4 regions of the Bacillus sp. V33-4 genome follow, and region 3 is predicted to be linked to each of the others. Evidence: riboswitches for the same ligand, from Rfam matches in the RefSeq annotation. Region 3 holds a riboswitch; each other region holds the start of a gene.
What was found. Region 3 has a riboswitch for S-adenosylmethionine ahead of CVD23_RS09810 (iron-containing alcohol dehydrogenase family protein). Riboswitches for the same ligand answer to the same signal wherever they lie in the genome.
Positions count from the first base shown of each region.

Region 1: another riboswitch for S-adenosylmethionine. It lies ahead of CVD23_RS04630 (PLP-dependent aspartate aminotransferase family protein); the one in region 3 lies ahead of CVD23_RS09810 (iron-containing alcohol dehydrogenase family protein).
Region 2: another riboswitch for S-adenosylmethionine. It lies ahead of mtnK (S-methyl-5-thioribose kinase); the one in region 3 lies ahead of CVD23_RS09810 (iron-containing alcohol dehydrogenase family protein).
Region 4: another riboswitch for S-adenosylmethionine. It lies ahead of mtnW (2,3-diketo-5-methylthiopentyl-1-phosphate enolase); the one in region 3 lies ahead of CVD23_RS09810 (iron-containing alcohol dehydrogenase family protein).

Region 1 covers NZ_PGVC01000010.1:61,036-65,030, reverse strand. The annotation lists gene CVD23_RS04635 (trans-sulfuration enzyme family protein) at 1-530, shown strand, start outside; SAM riboswitch class I at 794-909, shown strand; gene CVD23_RS04630 (PLP-dependent aspartate aminotransferase family protein) at 1,071-2,870, shown strand; gene CVD23_RS04625 (aliphatic sulfonate ABC transporter substrate-binding protein) at 2,901-3,896, shown strand; gene CVD23_RS04620 (ABC transporter permease) at 3,937-3,995, shown strand, end outside.
Region 2 covers NZ_PGVC01000032.1:81,073-85,067, reverse strand. The annotation lists gene CVD23_RS12590 (pyridoxal phosphate-dependent aminotransferase) at 1-44, opposite strand, end outside; gene CVD23_RS12585 (carbon-nitrogen family hydrolase) at 105-941, shown strand; SAM riboswitch class I at 1,053-1,210, shown strand; gene mtnK (S-methyl-5-thioribose kinase) at 1,302-2,468, shown strand; partial or broken gene CVD23_RS12575 (DUF2087 domain-containing protein) at 2,514-2,891, opposite strand; gene CVD23_RS12570 (methylated-DNA--[protein]-cysteine S-methyltransferase) at 2,885-3,394, opposite strand; gene CVD23_RS12565 (PAS domain S-box protein) at 3,400-3,995, opposite strand, start outside.
Region 3 covers NZ_PGVC01000024.1:102,730-106,724, reverse strand. The annotation lists gene sufB (Fe-S cluster assembly protein SufB) at 119-1,516, shown strand; SAM riboswitch class I at 1,642-1,754, shown strand; gene CVD23_RS09810 (iron-containing alcohol dehydrogenase family protein) at 1,892-3,010, shown strand; gene CVD23_RS09805 (MetQ/NlpA family ABC transporter substrate-binding protein) at 3,032-3,871, shown strand; gene CVD23_RS09800 (methionine ABC transporter ATP-binding protein) at 3,896-3,995, shown strand, end outside.
Region 4 covers NZ_PGVC01000032.1:85,328-89,322, reverse strand. The annotation lists gene CVD23_RS12610 (1,2-dihydroxy-3-keto-5-methylthiopentene dioxygenase) at 1-303, opposite strand, end outside; gene CVD23_RS12605 (methylthioribulose 1-phosphate dehydratase) at 324-956, opposite strand; gene CVD23_RS12600 (2-hydroxy-3-keto-5-methylthiopentenyl-1-phosphate phosphatase) at 953-1,615, opposite strand; gene mtnW (2,3-diketo-5-methylthiopentyl-1-phosphate enolase) at 1,615-2,838, opposite strand; SAM riboswitch class I at 2,937-3,043, opposite strand; gene CVD23_RS12590 (pyridoxal phosphate-dependent aminotransferase) at 3,115-3,995, opposite strand, start outside.

The DNA of each region.
Region 1 (3,995 bases), on a different contig from region 3:
AATATATTGGCGGGCATAGCGATATCACCGCTGGCGTGCTTGTCGGCAGAGAGGAATTAATCAGCAAAGCAAGAGCAAAAATTGTCAATTTAGGCGCAAATCTCAGTCCTTTCGAAGCATGGTTAACATGCCGGGGTCTGAAAACGCTGGCTGTCAGAATGAAGACACAATCAGAAAACGCTAAACGGCTGGCTGAGGCTATGCAGAATCATCAATTCGTAGCAAAAACCTATTATCCATTTAGCGCAAATCCTGAAAACTTTGGGGCAATGGTAACGATTGAGCTTGATAAACATGTTGATGTCAGCGAATTTTTCCGCTCCTTAACATGGGTGAAAATTGTTCCGACACTTGCCGGAGTAGAGACGACTGTTTCGCACCCGCTCAAGACATCCCATCGTGCGCTTCCACCGGAAACTTGTGCTGAACTGGGTATCACGAACGAGGTCGTCCGAATTTCGGTCGGTATTGAGCATTATGAAGACATTATCGTTGAATTCGAGAATGCCATTAAAAAGGCGCTAAATTGAGTAAATTTGAAATGTAATAAGCTAAACTGAAAAACGAATGAAGTTGTCTAGATATACAGGAGTATGCCGTAGGAAATGAATAATACTAACTTAACATTAAATAACAGTTCGTTTTTCATTAAAGAATTGCTTTATGAAATTCATTCAATTAAAAAAATACAAAAAAATTTATATTTTTAGTCATTTGTTATTGACTAAAAAAATAAACTTTACTATAATCCTTTATAAAGTTAACAGTTTAGTGTTTTAATCAAATAAAATATCTCTTATCCAGAGTGACGGAGGGAACAGGCCCGAAGATGTCCGGCAACCTTCAAGCCCCAAGCTTGAAAAGGTGCTAATTCCTGCAGGCAGCATGATGCTGTTTGAAAGATAAGAGGAGGGGCCCCCTCTTCTTATGAAGAGGGGGCTTTTATTGTTTTACAAAATTTGAAAAAAAGCCGGTTCTCATTGATGCAGTGGCGCTGAACGTTCACGAGAGCTTGTTAAACATTAAACCTATTATTCTTATAAAATTAATCAGATTTGGGAGGAAATAAAATGTCACAATCTTATGATACTTACGATTTAGAAACGATCCTTTTACACGGAGGGCAGTCACCTGACCCGACCACAGGCTCAAGAGCCGTTCCAATCTATCAAACAAGTTCATATGTTTTTCATAATACAGAACATGCCCAAAGTTTATTTTCCCTTGATGAGCCTGGCAATATCTATTCAAGAATTGGAAATCCAACCGTTGATGTTTTCGAAAAAAGGCTAGCCTTGCTTGAAGATGGGGTTGCCGCTGTGGCTACATCTTCCGGAATGGCCGCGATTGCCCTGTCGATCATGAATATTGCCCAGGCTGGCGATGAAATTGTTGCTGCGTCAAGCTTGTACGGAGGAACATATAATTTATTCGCGATTACCCTGCCAAAGTACGGTATTAAAGTTCATTTCGTTGATGCAACTGATCCGGAAAATTTCAGGAAAGCAATTACACCTAAAACCAAGGCCGTTTATGGAGAGATCATCGGAAATCCAAGCTTGCGCGTTTTTGATATTGAAGCAGTGGCTGAAATTGCCCATGAACATGGAGTGCCATTAATTATTGATAATACTTTTGCTTCCCCATATTTGTGTAAACCAATCCAATGGGGTGCTGATATCGTTGTCCATTCAGCGACAAAATGGATTGGCGGACATGGAACAACAATTGGCGGTATCGTGATTGACGGCGGACGCTTTAATTGGAACAGTGAGAAATTCCCTGGTTTTACAGAACCAGATCCAAGCTATAATGGCTTGCGCTATGCCAATGATTTTGGAACGCTTGCTTTCAGCACAAAGCTGCGCGTCCAGTTATTGCGCGATTTCGGTTCATCGTTAAGCCCGCACAGTGCGTTTTTACTGCTGCAGGGGCTTGAAACGCTTCATTTAAGAGTTGAAAAACATAATGAAAATGCCTTGAAGGTTGCAGACTTTCTAAAAGCTCATCCTGCTGTCGAGTGGGTATCCTATCCGGGACTTGAAGAGCATTCAGCTCATGAACTGGCCAAGAAATACTTAGGGGGCGGATTCGGGTCGATCGTCAACTTTGGAATTAAGGGTGGACGTGACACCGGGAAAACGGTCATCGACCATGTTGCACTATGGTCCCATGTTGCCAATGTCGGGGATGCTAAGTCGTTGATTATCCATCCGGCCTCAACTACGCATCAGCAACTGAGTGCTGAGGATCTCATTAAAACAGGGGTTACTGAAGAATTGATCCGCTTATCGATCGGGATTGAATCGGTGCGCGATTTAACAAACGATTTGGACCGTGCTTTCTTCGAAGCAACTGGGCTTTCTTCCAAAGGAGAAGTAAAGGGCGATGTCGCAGTGAATGATGAAGGTGTGATTCGTTGGGCCCTTCAATCACCAACTATTCGTGAAACAGAGAACGGCAATGAAGTTCAGCGTGCAAAGACATTGGCTGTTGTCGGGCTAAGCAGCAATCCGGGCCGCCCGAGCCACCGTCTGGCAAGGAAAATGCAGCGGCTTGGCTACCGTATCATTCCGGTCAATCCTCGAGAAACGGAAGTCCTTGGCGAAAAGGCCTATCCGGATTTAACGTCGATTCCGTTTAAAGTTGATATTGTCCAGGTATTCCGCAGCCCTGAAGCGGCGGTCGAAATTGCCGAAGAAGCAGGCAAAATTAAGCCGAAGGTTTTCTGGCTCCAGGAGGGTGTTATTTCCCCTAAAGCTGTAGAGGTCGCAAAAGAAGCAGGACTTGAAGTTGTCCAAAACCGCTGTACCTATAAAGAAGCACAAAGGTTAAGGGGCACAATTGTTACCTTTGCATGTGAAATATAGAAGTTGGAAAATCGAAAGGGGTAAAAAAAGATGAAAAAATGGGTCAGTTTATTGGCTGGTGTACTCGCATTGTTCGCGATAGCCGGCTGTTCGAATAACACAACTGCAAGCGGGGATGGGAAAAGCGGCAAGCCCGATAAAATTGTTTTGGATTATGCGTATTATTCACCAACAAGTCTAGTTTTAAAAGAATTCGGCTGGGCTGAAGAAGCATTTAAAGAAGAGGGCATTGATGTCGAATTTGTCCTCAGCCAGGGAAGCAATAAAGCTCTTGAATTCCTAAACAGCAGCAGTGTTGATTTCGGCTCAACAGCCGGTGCTGCTGCATTAATGGCAAAAGCAAAAGGTGCGCCAATTGAGTCCGTTTATCTTTATTCAAAGCCGGAATGGACGGCTTTGGTGGTCAATAACGATTCACCGATCAAGGATGTTGGTGATCTTAAAGGGAAAAAGGTTGCTGCCACAGTGGGAACAGATCCATATATTTTCTTGCTAAGAGCTCTTGATGAGGAGGGCCTTTCCCAATCCGATATTGAGCTGGTGAACTTGCAGCATGGCGATGGAGGAAGTGCTTTAACGACAGGCCAGGTTGATGCATGGGCAGGTCTTGACCCGCATATGGCAAGGCTTGAGGTCGAAGCAGATACGAAGCTATTCTATCGAAATACTGATTTTAACACGTACGGGGTGTTAAACGTTCGAAGCGAATTTGCCAAGAAGTATCCAGAGCATGTTGAGAAAGTAATTGAAGTTTATGAGAAAGCAAGAAAGTGGACGCTTGAAAATCCTGAGGAAGCTGCTGAGATTCTCTCGAAAGAAGCGCAAATAAGCCCTGAAGTCGCCAAATTGCAAATGCAAAGAAACGATTTTTCAAATGCTGTGCCGGGCGATGAACAAAGGGAAGCTTTACAATCAGCCGGTAAGGTATTACAAAAAGGAGAAATTATTGAAAAAGGAACAGAAGTATCAGAGCTCGTTGACGAACTGATCAATCCTAAGTTCGCCGAGAAGGTCATTCAACAATAGGCTGTCACTATACAGCCCGTACAAAGTGGGGGTATTACAAATGAAAGATTCGACGGTTTCAACGCCTTTAACGATCGGAAAATCGAAAAAAAGTTTCCA
Region 2 (3,995 bases), on a different contig from region 3:
CTCGGCAGGCTATTTAATAAATCTGACTGGGAAAAACGTGTCACTTTAGCACCCGCTTTATAAAAAATGAATTTGAAATTCTAGTCACAAATGATATAACGTTAATAACAGCTTGTAAAGCGAAATTTTTTAGTTTTTTGAATGGGGTGACAATTTTGAAACTATCAATAGCTTGTATTCAAATGGACATTGCTTTTGGCAATCCAGACCAAAACTACCAATCTGCGAAACAGCTGATTGCCGATGCAGCAGAACTAAAACCCGATATTATCGTCCTTCCTGAACTTTGGACGACCGGGTACGATCTGAGTCGGCTCGATGTAATTGGCGATCAGGACGCCAACAAAACAAAGTCCTTCTTGAAGAATGCAGCACTGCAACACGGTACCGCTTTTGTCGGCGGGTCTGTTGCGAAGAAAACGGCTGAGGGGATTTTTAATACGCTCATCATTGTCGATAAGCATGGAGAGGCAGTCCATGAATACAGCAAACTGCATCTTTTTCAGCTTATGGACGAACATCTGTATTTATCGGCGGGCAATTCGAAGGGCCTGTTCACGCTGGAAAACAGGCTCCTGTCCGGTATGATTTGCTACGATATCCGCTTTCCGGAATGGATTCGCGCCCATACGGCACAAGGAGCGGAAGCTTTGTTTGTCGTCGCTGAATGGCCGCTTGCCCGCCTCGCCCACTGGAGAGCCTTGTTGATATCACGGGCAATCGAGAACCAATGCTATGTCATTGCCTGCAACCGGGCAGGATCCGATCCGAAAAATGCTTTTGCCGGACATTCAATGATTATTGATCCGTGGGGGGAAATCATTGCGGAAGCCGGCGAAGACCAGGAAATATTGCATGCTGAAATTGACCTGGATGAAGTACGTCGAGTAAGAGAAATCATCCCGATTTTCTCAGACAGAAAACCGGAATTCTATAATTAAGTGCAGATTTTTGCCGGCAAAAATTTTTAAAAAAAAATGATTGACATATCACTTTTTGCATTGATATGATGATCAACAAGTGAAGAACAATTATGATTTTAAAATAGTACTCTCTTATCAAGAGCAGGCTGAGGGATTTGGCCCGATGAAGCCCAGCAACCGACCGTAATGCCATTGTGAAATGGGGCGCTAAAATGCGCCGGGGATTGATAATCTCCTAAGGCACGGTGCTAATTCCAACAGAAGGATTTTCTTCTGGCAGATAAGAGGCGTGAAGAATATAACCTTCAAGCCTCTTTCACATTGAGAAAGAGGCTTTTTCATTTGCTGAAAAGCCTCCACACTAAGGAGGAATAAACGATGGTCTTATTACAAAATACAACATACGAACCTTTAACCGAAAGCTCAGCCGCCGCCTTAGCGATTAGATTGCGGTTATTTCCTGAAGGTTCTGTTTTAACCGTATCAGAGATTGGCGATGGCAACCTGAATCTTGTCTTTAGGATTTCAGATCACGAATCCGGTCAAAGTGTGATCATCAAACAAGCATTGCCCTATGCGAAAGTCGTTGGTGAAAGCTGGCCGTTAACGTTAAAAAGAGCGACAATCGAAGCAAATGCATTGTCTGTTTTTAAAAAACTGGCACCAAATTATGTTCCTGAAGTCTTTTTTAGCGATGAGATCTTTGCCATTACTGTCATGGAGGATTTATCACATTTAACAATTGCGAGAACCGGATTAATCCAGGGCGAGGATTTCCCACTTCTCCCCAAGCATATCGGTGAGTATCTCGCTAAAACGCTGTTCTTTACTTCTGATTATGGCTTAAAGCCTGCAGAGAAAAAGGAGCTAGTTGGCAAATTTATTAACCCGGAGCTGTGTAAAATCACGGAAGACCTGATTTTTACCGATCCATTCTTTGATGCGCCAACCAATGACTTTGAAGAAGGTCTGAGGAAAGATGCCGAGAAGCTCTGGGCAGATGAAGAATTAAAGTTAGAGGCAGCCCTTCTCAAAAAGAGCTTTTTAACCGAAACAGAGTCATTGCTGCATGGCGATTTGCATACTGGAAGCATTTTTGCAAATAACGATGAAACAAAAGTCATCGACCCTGAATTTGCGTTTTATGGGCCGGCTGGCTTTGACCTTGGCCAAGTCGTGGCGAATTTGCTATTTCAACAGATTGCCAATCCCGAAAAACAGCGGAAAACATCTTCCCAGATAAGAGTGTTTTGGAAGACTTTTTCGCAGGAGTATTCAAAACTATGGAAAGAACAGAATACAGATCCGCTTTCTTCAAACGATCGCTTTCTCGCTTATTTACTTGAAAAATATCTTCAGGATGCTGCCGGATTTGCCGGTTGTGAGCTGATCCGACGGACGGTTGGACTGTCACATGTTGCCGACTTGGATGGCATACAAGATAAAGTCAAAAGGCTTGATGCAAAGCGGACAGCCCTTCAGCTTGGCAGTAAGTTGATTAAAAATCATCGCACTATTAAATCGATTGAAGACCTGATTGGTTAAACTCATCCAGCCGCTGAATGCAGTTCTGCGGCTGGAAATTTACGCTTAACCGTCGATTTTTACCCACATCTCTTCTGGATTCACTTCATATATTCCATTATCCCGGTACATATAATGATTGATAATAAACTCACGGCGGATCGTTGCATAATCTTCGTGAAATTTTTTTATATACTCATTTAGTTCCTTTTCCGCATATTTTTTTCCTGTTGTTAAACCCCGGATCATATATTCGAATACGATTAATTTCTTCTTCCTTTGGGCCGGAATGTTTTTCAGCTTCCCATCGCGCGTGAAGAAGTTATCAATTACCTTTTGTCTTTCGATATTCGTTTCGGCCATTTCCTTTATTCCCTCCCTGCCCTTCTCAATCTGCTCGACTAAAGCACTTGCATGTTGTTTCAGGACTGATTCATTTAAGTGCTTACTGAACCTTTAAACGAAGCTTTTTCGTGGCGAAGCAGCTTTTCTTTAATATCGGTTCTCGTGCCTGCATAGCCTGTCAGTGTTTTATTTTGGCCGATGACACGGTGGCATGGAATGATAATCGGGAATTTGTTTGCCTTGTTGGCCTGGCCGACTGCCCGCACCGCTTTCGCTTTGCCAATAGTTGATGCAATATCCTGGTAGCTTTTCGTCACCCCGAAAGGAATCGCTTCAAGCTGTTTCCAAACTGCTTGCTGAAAATCTGTGCCTGTTATGTCTAGCGGCAATTGAAAACTGCTTCGCGTTCCGCTAAAATATTCGCCAAGTTGTGTGACGGCAGCAGCCAGGACTGGATTATGCGGATTTTCTGAGAGATCCTCCCCGGTTTCATGTTTATCAAAGTCTTCTTTCCCTATATGTACAGCGCTCAATTTCCCGTTTTCAGCGACGATGAATAACAAACCGATCACGGTCTGCAGTCTAGTATATTGCCTGTTCAAAGTCTCTACCCCGCCTTCTTTAATGGTAAAAAAATATGAAAGATTGTCCCTTTGCCAAGCTGGCTTTCCACTTCAATGCTTCCTTGATGCTCTTCAATGATTTTGTAGCTCACCATTAAACCAAGTCCTGTTCCCCGCTCTTTTGTAGTATAAAACGGTTCGCCAAGCTTTTTCAATTTTTCTTCGGGGATGCCGGGTCCTTCGTCCTGCACATATATATGGATTTTATCGCCTGCGGCCCGCTTAACTGAAACAGTAATATAGCCGCCTTTCGGCATCACTTCAATCGCATTTTTGATAATGTTGATAAACACCTTTTTGAGCTGGTTTGGCTCACAAAAAAGCAGCGGGAGTTTATCTTGATAATATGTTTTAAATTGCACGTTATGCAAGACAGCCTGGGCAGTCAGCAACTCAACCGTTTCCTTAACAATTCTCGTAACATCCGATTCTATAAATTTTACTGCCTGGGGTTTTGCGAGGATCAGAAATTCATTGATTATTGAATCTATTCTTTGTAATTCACTTGTGATCACCTGAAAATACATCTCATGTTCATCCTTCATATTACCCTGAAGCAACTGGATAAACCCTTTTAGCG
Region 3 (3,995 bases):
TAAGCGGCCCCGGAATTTCGATGAATGTGCGAACATAAACTTTTAAGACCGTTACGGCGGATAAAAAGAGTGGAAGGGAAGAAGTTCCCTGTCCATCAAAGAATGGAGGAATTCGACGATGGCTAAGAAAATGCCCGAAATTGGTGATTATAAATATGGCTTTGCCGATAAAGACGTTTCCATTTTCCGATCAAAGCGTGGCTTAACGCGTGAAATCGTGGAGGAAATTTCTAAGTTAAAGGATGAGCCACAGTGGATGCTCGACTTCCGTTTGAAGTCTCTTGAACAATTTTACAAAATGCCAATGCCGCAATGGGGCGGGGATTTGGCTTCATTAAACTTTGATGAAATTACGTATTATGTAAAACCGTCCGAAAAAACGGAACGTTCATGGGATGAAGTACCTGAGGAAATTAAACAAACCTTTGATAAATTGGGAATCCCGGAAGCTGAGCAGAAATATCTTGCCGGTGTTTCTGCCCAGTACGAATCAGAGGTCGTATATCATAACATGCAGGAAGATCTGGAAGCACAGGGGATCATCTTTAAAGATACAGATTCTGCCCTAAAGGAAAATGAAGATATTTTCCGTGAGCACTGGGCAAAAGTAATTCCGCCAACAGATAACAAGTTCGCAGCATTAAACTCTGCAGTGTGGTCTGGTGGATCATTTATCTATGTTCCAAAGGGTATTAAAGTCGAAACTCCGCTTCAAGCCTATTTCCGGATTAATTCTGAAAATATGGGCCAGTTTGAGCGGACATTGATCATTGTTGATGAAGGTGCACACGTTCATTACGTTGAGGGCTGTACAGCACCTGTTTATACAACAAACTCTCTTCATAGCGCAGTTGTTGAAATTATTATTAAGAAAGACGCATATTGCCGTTATACAACAATTCAAAACTGGGCAAATAACGTCTATAACCTTGTTACAAAGCGTGCTGTTTGTGATGCCAATGCAACGATGGAATGGATTGACGGAAACATTGGATCAAAATTGACGATGAAATATCCTGCTGTCATTTTAAAAGGCGAAGGCGCCCGCGGCATGACATTGTCAATCGCGTTGGCAGGTAAAGGGCAGCACCAGGATGCCGGTGCGAAAATGACCCATCTTGCGCCAAATACTTCCTCAACGATCATTTCGAAGTCAATCTCGAAACAAGGCGGTAAAGTAACGTACCGCGGTATCGTTCACTTTGGCCGTAAAGCGGATGGAGCGCGTTCAAATATCGAGTGTGATACGCTGATTATGGATAATAAGTCGACTTCAGATACGATTCCTTACAACGAAATCTTAAATGATAACATCTCATTAGAGCATGAAGCGAAGGTTTCAAAAGTGTCGGAAGAACAATTATTCTATTTGATGAGCCGGGGCATCTCCCAGGAAGAAGCAACCGAGATGATCGTAATGGGCTTTATCGAACCGTTTACAAAAGAATTGCCAATGGAATATGCAGTTGAAATGAATCGCCTGATCAAATTCGAGATGGAAGGCTCTATTGGTTAATAACTGTTCCGCCTGTCAACTGACGGGCGGTTTTTTTGTGATATCAAAAAAATGTCGCGATTAAAAAGTTCTTGACGAATAAAATAATAATGATTAAACTGACTATAACAATTTAATGAGCAAATCTCTTATTCAGAGTGGTGGAGGGACTGGCCCTGCGAAACCCGGCAACCGTTCTTGTCAATAGATGAGAAAAGGTGCTAAATCCTGCAAAACGCTATGTTTTGAAAGATAAGAGAGGATGATCTGTCATTTATTATGATTTCATGCCTCTCTTTTATCAGGGAGGCATTTTTTGTGTTTAAACAGCTCATTTAAAGTAAGTCAATGCTGGGCTAACCTTTTATAATGAGGTGATCTTTAGGGGGATGAGACATGGAAGCTATTACTGTACAAGGCGCCCCGATGCAGTATGAATGTGGGCAGGGCGCTTTGGAAAAACTCCCAATCTATCTTCAGGCTTTAGAAATTGAACGCGTTACTGTTTTACATGGGAAAACTGCCTTACAGGCGGCTCAACCTTTTTTAACAAATGAGAAGACAGAAAATTGGGAGTATATCGAATTAACCGGTCCTTGCACAGAGGGAATGACGGATAGACTTGCCAGTGAATTGCAGGGCAAGTCAGATGCAATTATCGGGATTGGCGGAGGCACGATTTTAGATATTGCGAAGGCAGTTGGTTATAAGGCGAAGCTGAAAACAGTGTTAATCCCGACCGTGGCGTCAACTTGTGCGGCGTGGACACCCTTGAGTGTTTTTTACAATCAAGCGGGTGAATTTTCGCATTACTCGATTTTTCCGACAGCGACAGCACTTGTGTTAATAGAGCCGGAAATTATCGCGAAAGGGCCTGTAGCTTACTTAAGAGCCGGTATTGGCGATACGCTTGCCAAGTTTTATGAGGCAGAAGCTTTACTTGAATCTTTTTTTCAAAACGAGTCATTGCCTGTTGCGGTTCAAGTCGGCAGGGAAGCAGCTGAACTTTGCAAACAAATTTTGCTTAAAGACGGCCGGGAAGCAATTCAATCATGTGAGAACCAGCTTGTTACCGCCGAGATCACTAGAGTAATCGAGGCTAATATTTTAGCAGGCGGGATGGTCGGCGGCTTTGCCGGAAAATATGGGCGGGTTGCCGGTGCACATTCGATACATAACAGTTTAACAGCCGTCAAGGAAACTCACGCATTCCTTCATGGCGAAAAAGTGGCCTATGGAATTCTCGTTCAGCTTGCAATTGAGTGCAACTGGAAGGAGATAGAACAACTCATCCCTTTTTATGTCGAGACAAAGCTTCCATACCGGCTAAAGGAATTTTCAATTGATCCTGAAAATAAGCAAGTACTTGCCTTCATTATTGGTAAAGCATTAAGGGAATCAGAATCAATTCATCTCATGAAGCAGACAGTTTCCGAACAGAGTCTCCTTGAAGCTATTTGGGGGCTCGAAAAATTTGCTGAAGACTTTTTGAATCGATCAAAAACAAAAAAATGACCTTAAAGGAGATAAGTTAACATGAAAAAGTTTTTAACGATTGCATCACTATTATTATTGTTGTTGCTTGCAGCGTGTGGCAGCAAAGAAGGATCATCTGGCGATAAAGATAAAGCAGCTAACAAAGAAACAGAGCTGAGTGAAGAAAAATTAGTTGTCGGAGTAACAGCTGGCCCACACGAACAAATTCTTGAAAAAGTAAAAGAAGTTGCTGAAGCTGATGGCCTTGAGGTGGAGTTGAAGGTATTCAATGATTATGTAATGCCGAATATGGCTTTAGCAGAAGAAGAGATTGATATTAACGTATACCAGCATAAGCCATACCTGGATCAATTTAAGAAAGACCGCGGTCTTGATCTGACTGAAGTTACAGAGGTTGTTAACTTCCCGATGGGACTTTATTCTTCAAAAGTGAAAGATCTTTCCGAAATTAAAGATGGCGCAAAGATTGGTTTGCCAAACGACCCAACAAATGGTGCGCGTGCGTTAATTCTTTTTGAACAAGCAGGCTTGATCAAATTAAAAGAGGATGCAGGCGTAAAGGCAACACTTAAAGACATTGAAGAGAACAAGCAAAATCTTGAATTTATCGAATTGGAGGCAGCGCAAATCCCTCGTCAATTAGAAGAATTGGATGCAGCGGCCATTAATACAAACTTTGCTGTTGAACACGGCTTTACTCCGGCAAAAGATGCCATTGCGATCGAACCGAAGGATTCTCCTTGGGCCAATGTCATTGCTGTCCGGACGGGAAACGAGGATGACGCTGCAGTTAAGAAATTCGTTGAATATTATAAGTCGGATGAAGTAAAGCAATTTATTGAAGAAACCTTCTCCGGGTCTGTTATCGCAGCCTGGTAATGAGCGTTTCAAAGGAGTGCTAGCATGATTGTTTTAGAAAATGTTTCCAAAACATTTGCCGTTAAACAGGGAAAAATTGATGCTTTAAAAAACGTCTCACTTGAGGTAAAAAAAGGTGAAATCT
Region 4 (3,995 bases), on a different contig from region 3:
GTGGTGGTGCTCCTGCTGGAAGTTTTGCAGAAGCTGGTCAAGATTCGGCGTGTTTTCAGAAAGAGAAATGACATCATGTGCTTTATAGCCCCTGCGAGCTGAAATATCGCTGATTTCATCCTTGAAAACTGCTAATATTGCATCTTTCTCTTCGTCAGACAATAGGAATTTTTCCTGGAGGTGAGCTGGAAGCTTGTTGATGTCCCAATTCTCATAAATGACTTCCTGGCTTTCCAGAAAGGCTGCTACTTCTTCTTGATTCACTAATTTTTCACCAGTTTTTTGAAATACAATATGTGCCATACTACTTCTCTCCTTTTCTATTAAACTGCTTTAATTAGCTCGGGTTTATGCTCCAGTAGACGAAGCGTGTAGCGAAACAAAAACTCTGAGGCTTCCAGAAGCTTTTTCGCCTCAAAAGCACTTTCACCCCAGACGGTAACGCCATGATTGCGAATCAAAACTGCGCCTTTTTGCGCATAAACATGCCCGGCAAATTCCCGGGCCAGAGCAGGAATATCGGCGTGATTAGGAATGATTGGAATCGTAAGCACTGCATCCTCATCCCATAAATTGAAGGCTTTGATTAATTCCTGGCCTTTAAATGTGACTTCTCCCCTGTCCCCGAATAGTTCTGAAATGACATTATTATCAACTGTATGGACATGGAGGCTGCAGCAAGCATTCGTGCGCTTGTAAATTTCCGAATGGAGCAATGTCTCCGCCGATGGTTTTAAATGGGTAGCTTCAGCAGGTCTCCCGTTTGCATCAACAAGCAGAAAATCTTCACTCGTGCGTTTCCGTTTATCTTTACCGCTCGCGGTTACAAGAAAAGTCAACGGATCCGCGCCTACTTTAATGGCCAGGTTTCCGCTTGTCCCCATAAACCAATCACGTTGTGCAAGTTCATCTTTGACGTCGGCGAGCTCCTGCCACCTTTCCTGAAGAAGACTCATGCTCTCACCCCTATCTTCTCTCTTATAGAATCGATGCAATCAAAGAAAGTATTAAATGGTTTGTAAGGAAGCCCGAGCTCTTCACATTTCCTGGCAAGTAAGTCCCTTGCAAGAATAAAATCAGCTTGCTTGGCTGCCTCGACATCTGTGATCGAATCACCAATGACAATCTTATCGAGATTTTCTCCATCCAGGCTGCGGATGACAGAAGGTTTGCAGCAGCCGCAGCCGTTGGAGCAGTGACTGTCACAGCTGTGAGGCCACAGTATCTTTATTCTTTCAGCGCTGAAATCAGATCCGTTACAATATAAGCCTGTAATTGGTCCAGTCCCCTCCAGAATCGGCTCTACAAAAAAGTCGATTCCGCCACTGACAATATAAAGCGGGATATCTTTGTCAGCCAAAAAGGCGGCAAACTCCTTAAATCCAGCCCTGATTACTGCATGTTCAACCGCAAATTCAATAATCTCCTCCTTTAGAGAGCTGGGGAGGAGCGAGAATAGCTTTCCCACACCTTCCTTGATCGAAATTTGCCCGGAAAGAATCTGCTCCTTCAGCTGTTCCGACTCGGAAGGCGCAAATTTCTGCATGATCGCAATAATATTGTCCTGCTCGGTGATCGTCCCGTCAAAATCGCAAAATACAGCAAGCTTTTTCATTATGCAGTCACCTCTTGATGGCCCCATAGTTCGATCGCTGCCCGCAACTCATCATGCTGTTTTGCTTTATCCAGCAAAGATTGCCCATTTAAAACCGCTTCGATCGCTTGCCTGAATGCAAGGCCGCCCCCTTTTGCGCCATCCGGATGACCGTGAATACCGCCGCCTGCGTTTATTACGCTGTTATTTCCAAAGTCTCTGTACAATAATGGCACGAGGCCTGGATGAATTCCTGCCGACGGCACTGGAAACACTGGTTTAAACGCATCTTCTGTTGTCAAAGCCTCTGCGATTGACAAAACCTGTTCTTTTTCAAGGGCAACCGAGCCGTATGGAGACGGAAACAAAGATAAATCCGCTCCTGCATATCGCAATAATTTTCCTAATAACAACGAATAAGACAGTCCATATACCGATGATGAAGCGAGTGCACCACTGACAGCCGGATGGGCCATAATCGGCAAGGCAATGCTGTCGTCCTCCCGCAATTCCTGAAGGATATCGAGTCCGTAAGCAAAAACATTGAACAATAATAGATCCGCCCCAAGCTCGGCTGCCTTTTTCGCCTTATCCCTGAGAGCCGATGAGCGGCCAGTCAGGTTCACCGCATATAAGGTCCGCTGTCCTGACTGCTCATAGATTTCCGTTAACACCTTTTTCCCTTCGGAAATTCTCGCTGCAAACGGAGCCAGATCGTTCTCGAACAAAATTTCGTCATCCTTGACAATATCGACTCCACCCAGAGCTTGTTCTTTCAGCTGCGCAAGCAAGTACGGCAAGTCCCTGCCGATTACGCCTTTATAAATACTCATTAGCAACGGCCGGTTATAAACATTTACTTTTTCACGAATTCCCTCAATTCCAAAACGGGGACCGGGAAAAAGGGCTTTCAAGGAATCACTAAACTGCAAGTCTATTAATTTTATTTTTCCATCCAGTGATAACTTCCCAAAAACGGTTGTTAAGATCGCCGGTAAATCCGCTGAAAAATTTACAGCAGGGTAGGCAATTTTAATCAGTGCCTTTGTTTCCTCTTTGCTGCTTTCTTCCGAAAGACCTTCGACAGAGACAACACGCCCTTTGTGCTTTTTCAATTGTTTTTGCTCTAAGTAGGGCAGAGTTGTCCATGACCCTATCGTCAAGCCGAGGGCAATTTCCTCTGCTTTCTTCTCGGGATTATGTTTAGCATCATAGACTGAATATGTAGCAATTATTTCACTCATGCCGATCATCCTTTCCTTAAACGCGAGGGCCAACTTTTTCATTTTGGCCACAAAAAAACCTCTTCAGAAAGAAGAGGTTAGCATCTCAAACTAACATCTCCTTATCTTTCAGCGAATGCTGCAAGAATTAGCACCGTGCCTGGAATAATCCAAGTCGGTTGCCGGGCTTCATCGGGCTCGTCCCTCCGCCTGCTCTTGATAAGAAAACGATTTTCATATAATCATGTTCATGATAGTTCAAATTAATTTGGATTATCGCAGGAAATTTCCCAGTTGTCAATCCCCTTTATCAAATATTTCTAAAGATTCGATTCTTCTGACTGCTTCCTGCAATCGTTCTTCCGAGGTTAATAGCCCTGCTCTGACATAGCCTTCACCCCATTGCCCAAATCCTATTCCCGGTGCGACCACAATATGGGCATTTTCGAGCAAATAGTCGGAAAATTGCTGGGATGTAAACGCAGGCGGTACTTTTAGCCAGGCGAAGAATGAACCTTTTGGCGCTGCAACCTCCCAGCCTATCGATTGCAGCCCGTTAATAAACGTGTTTCGCCGCGATTCATATAATTGGTTCAGTTCCTCTACACATTCCTGCGATTCCAGTAAAGCTGCTGCCGCCGCTTCCTGTACTGCTCCAAAAAGGCTGACATAAAGGTGGTCCTGAAGCAAATTGATCGCACTGATTACGCTTTTATTACCAATAGCGAAACCAACTCTCCAGCCGGCCATGTTATACGTCTTCGATAAAGTGTAAATTTCAATGCCGACTTCCTTGGCGCCTTCCGCCTGCAAAAAGCTGATTGGTTTTTGCTGATCAAAACCGATTGCTCCATATGCGAAATCATGGACAACGCAAATGTCATGCTGTTTCGCAAGCGTTACGGTCTCTGCAAAGAACGGAAGGGTCGCAGTTGCTCCGGTCGGATTGTTCGGGTAATTCAGGAACATTAACTTTGCTTTTGCTAATGCGTCCGCGCTTAAATCATGATAATCAGGGAGAAAACCGTTCTGCTCAAGCAATGGCATATACAACATTTCCGCTCTCGCCAATGCTACCCCAGACCAGTAATCCGGATAACCCGGATCAGGAACTAGCACAGTATCCCCCGGATTTAATAAACATTGCGGAATTTCAACCAAACCTGCTTTTCCGCCGA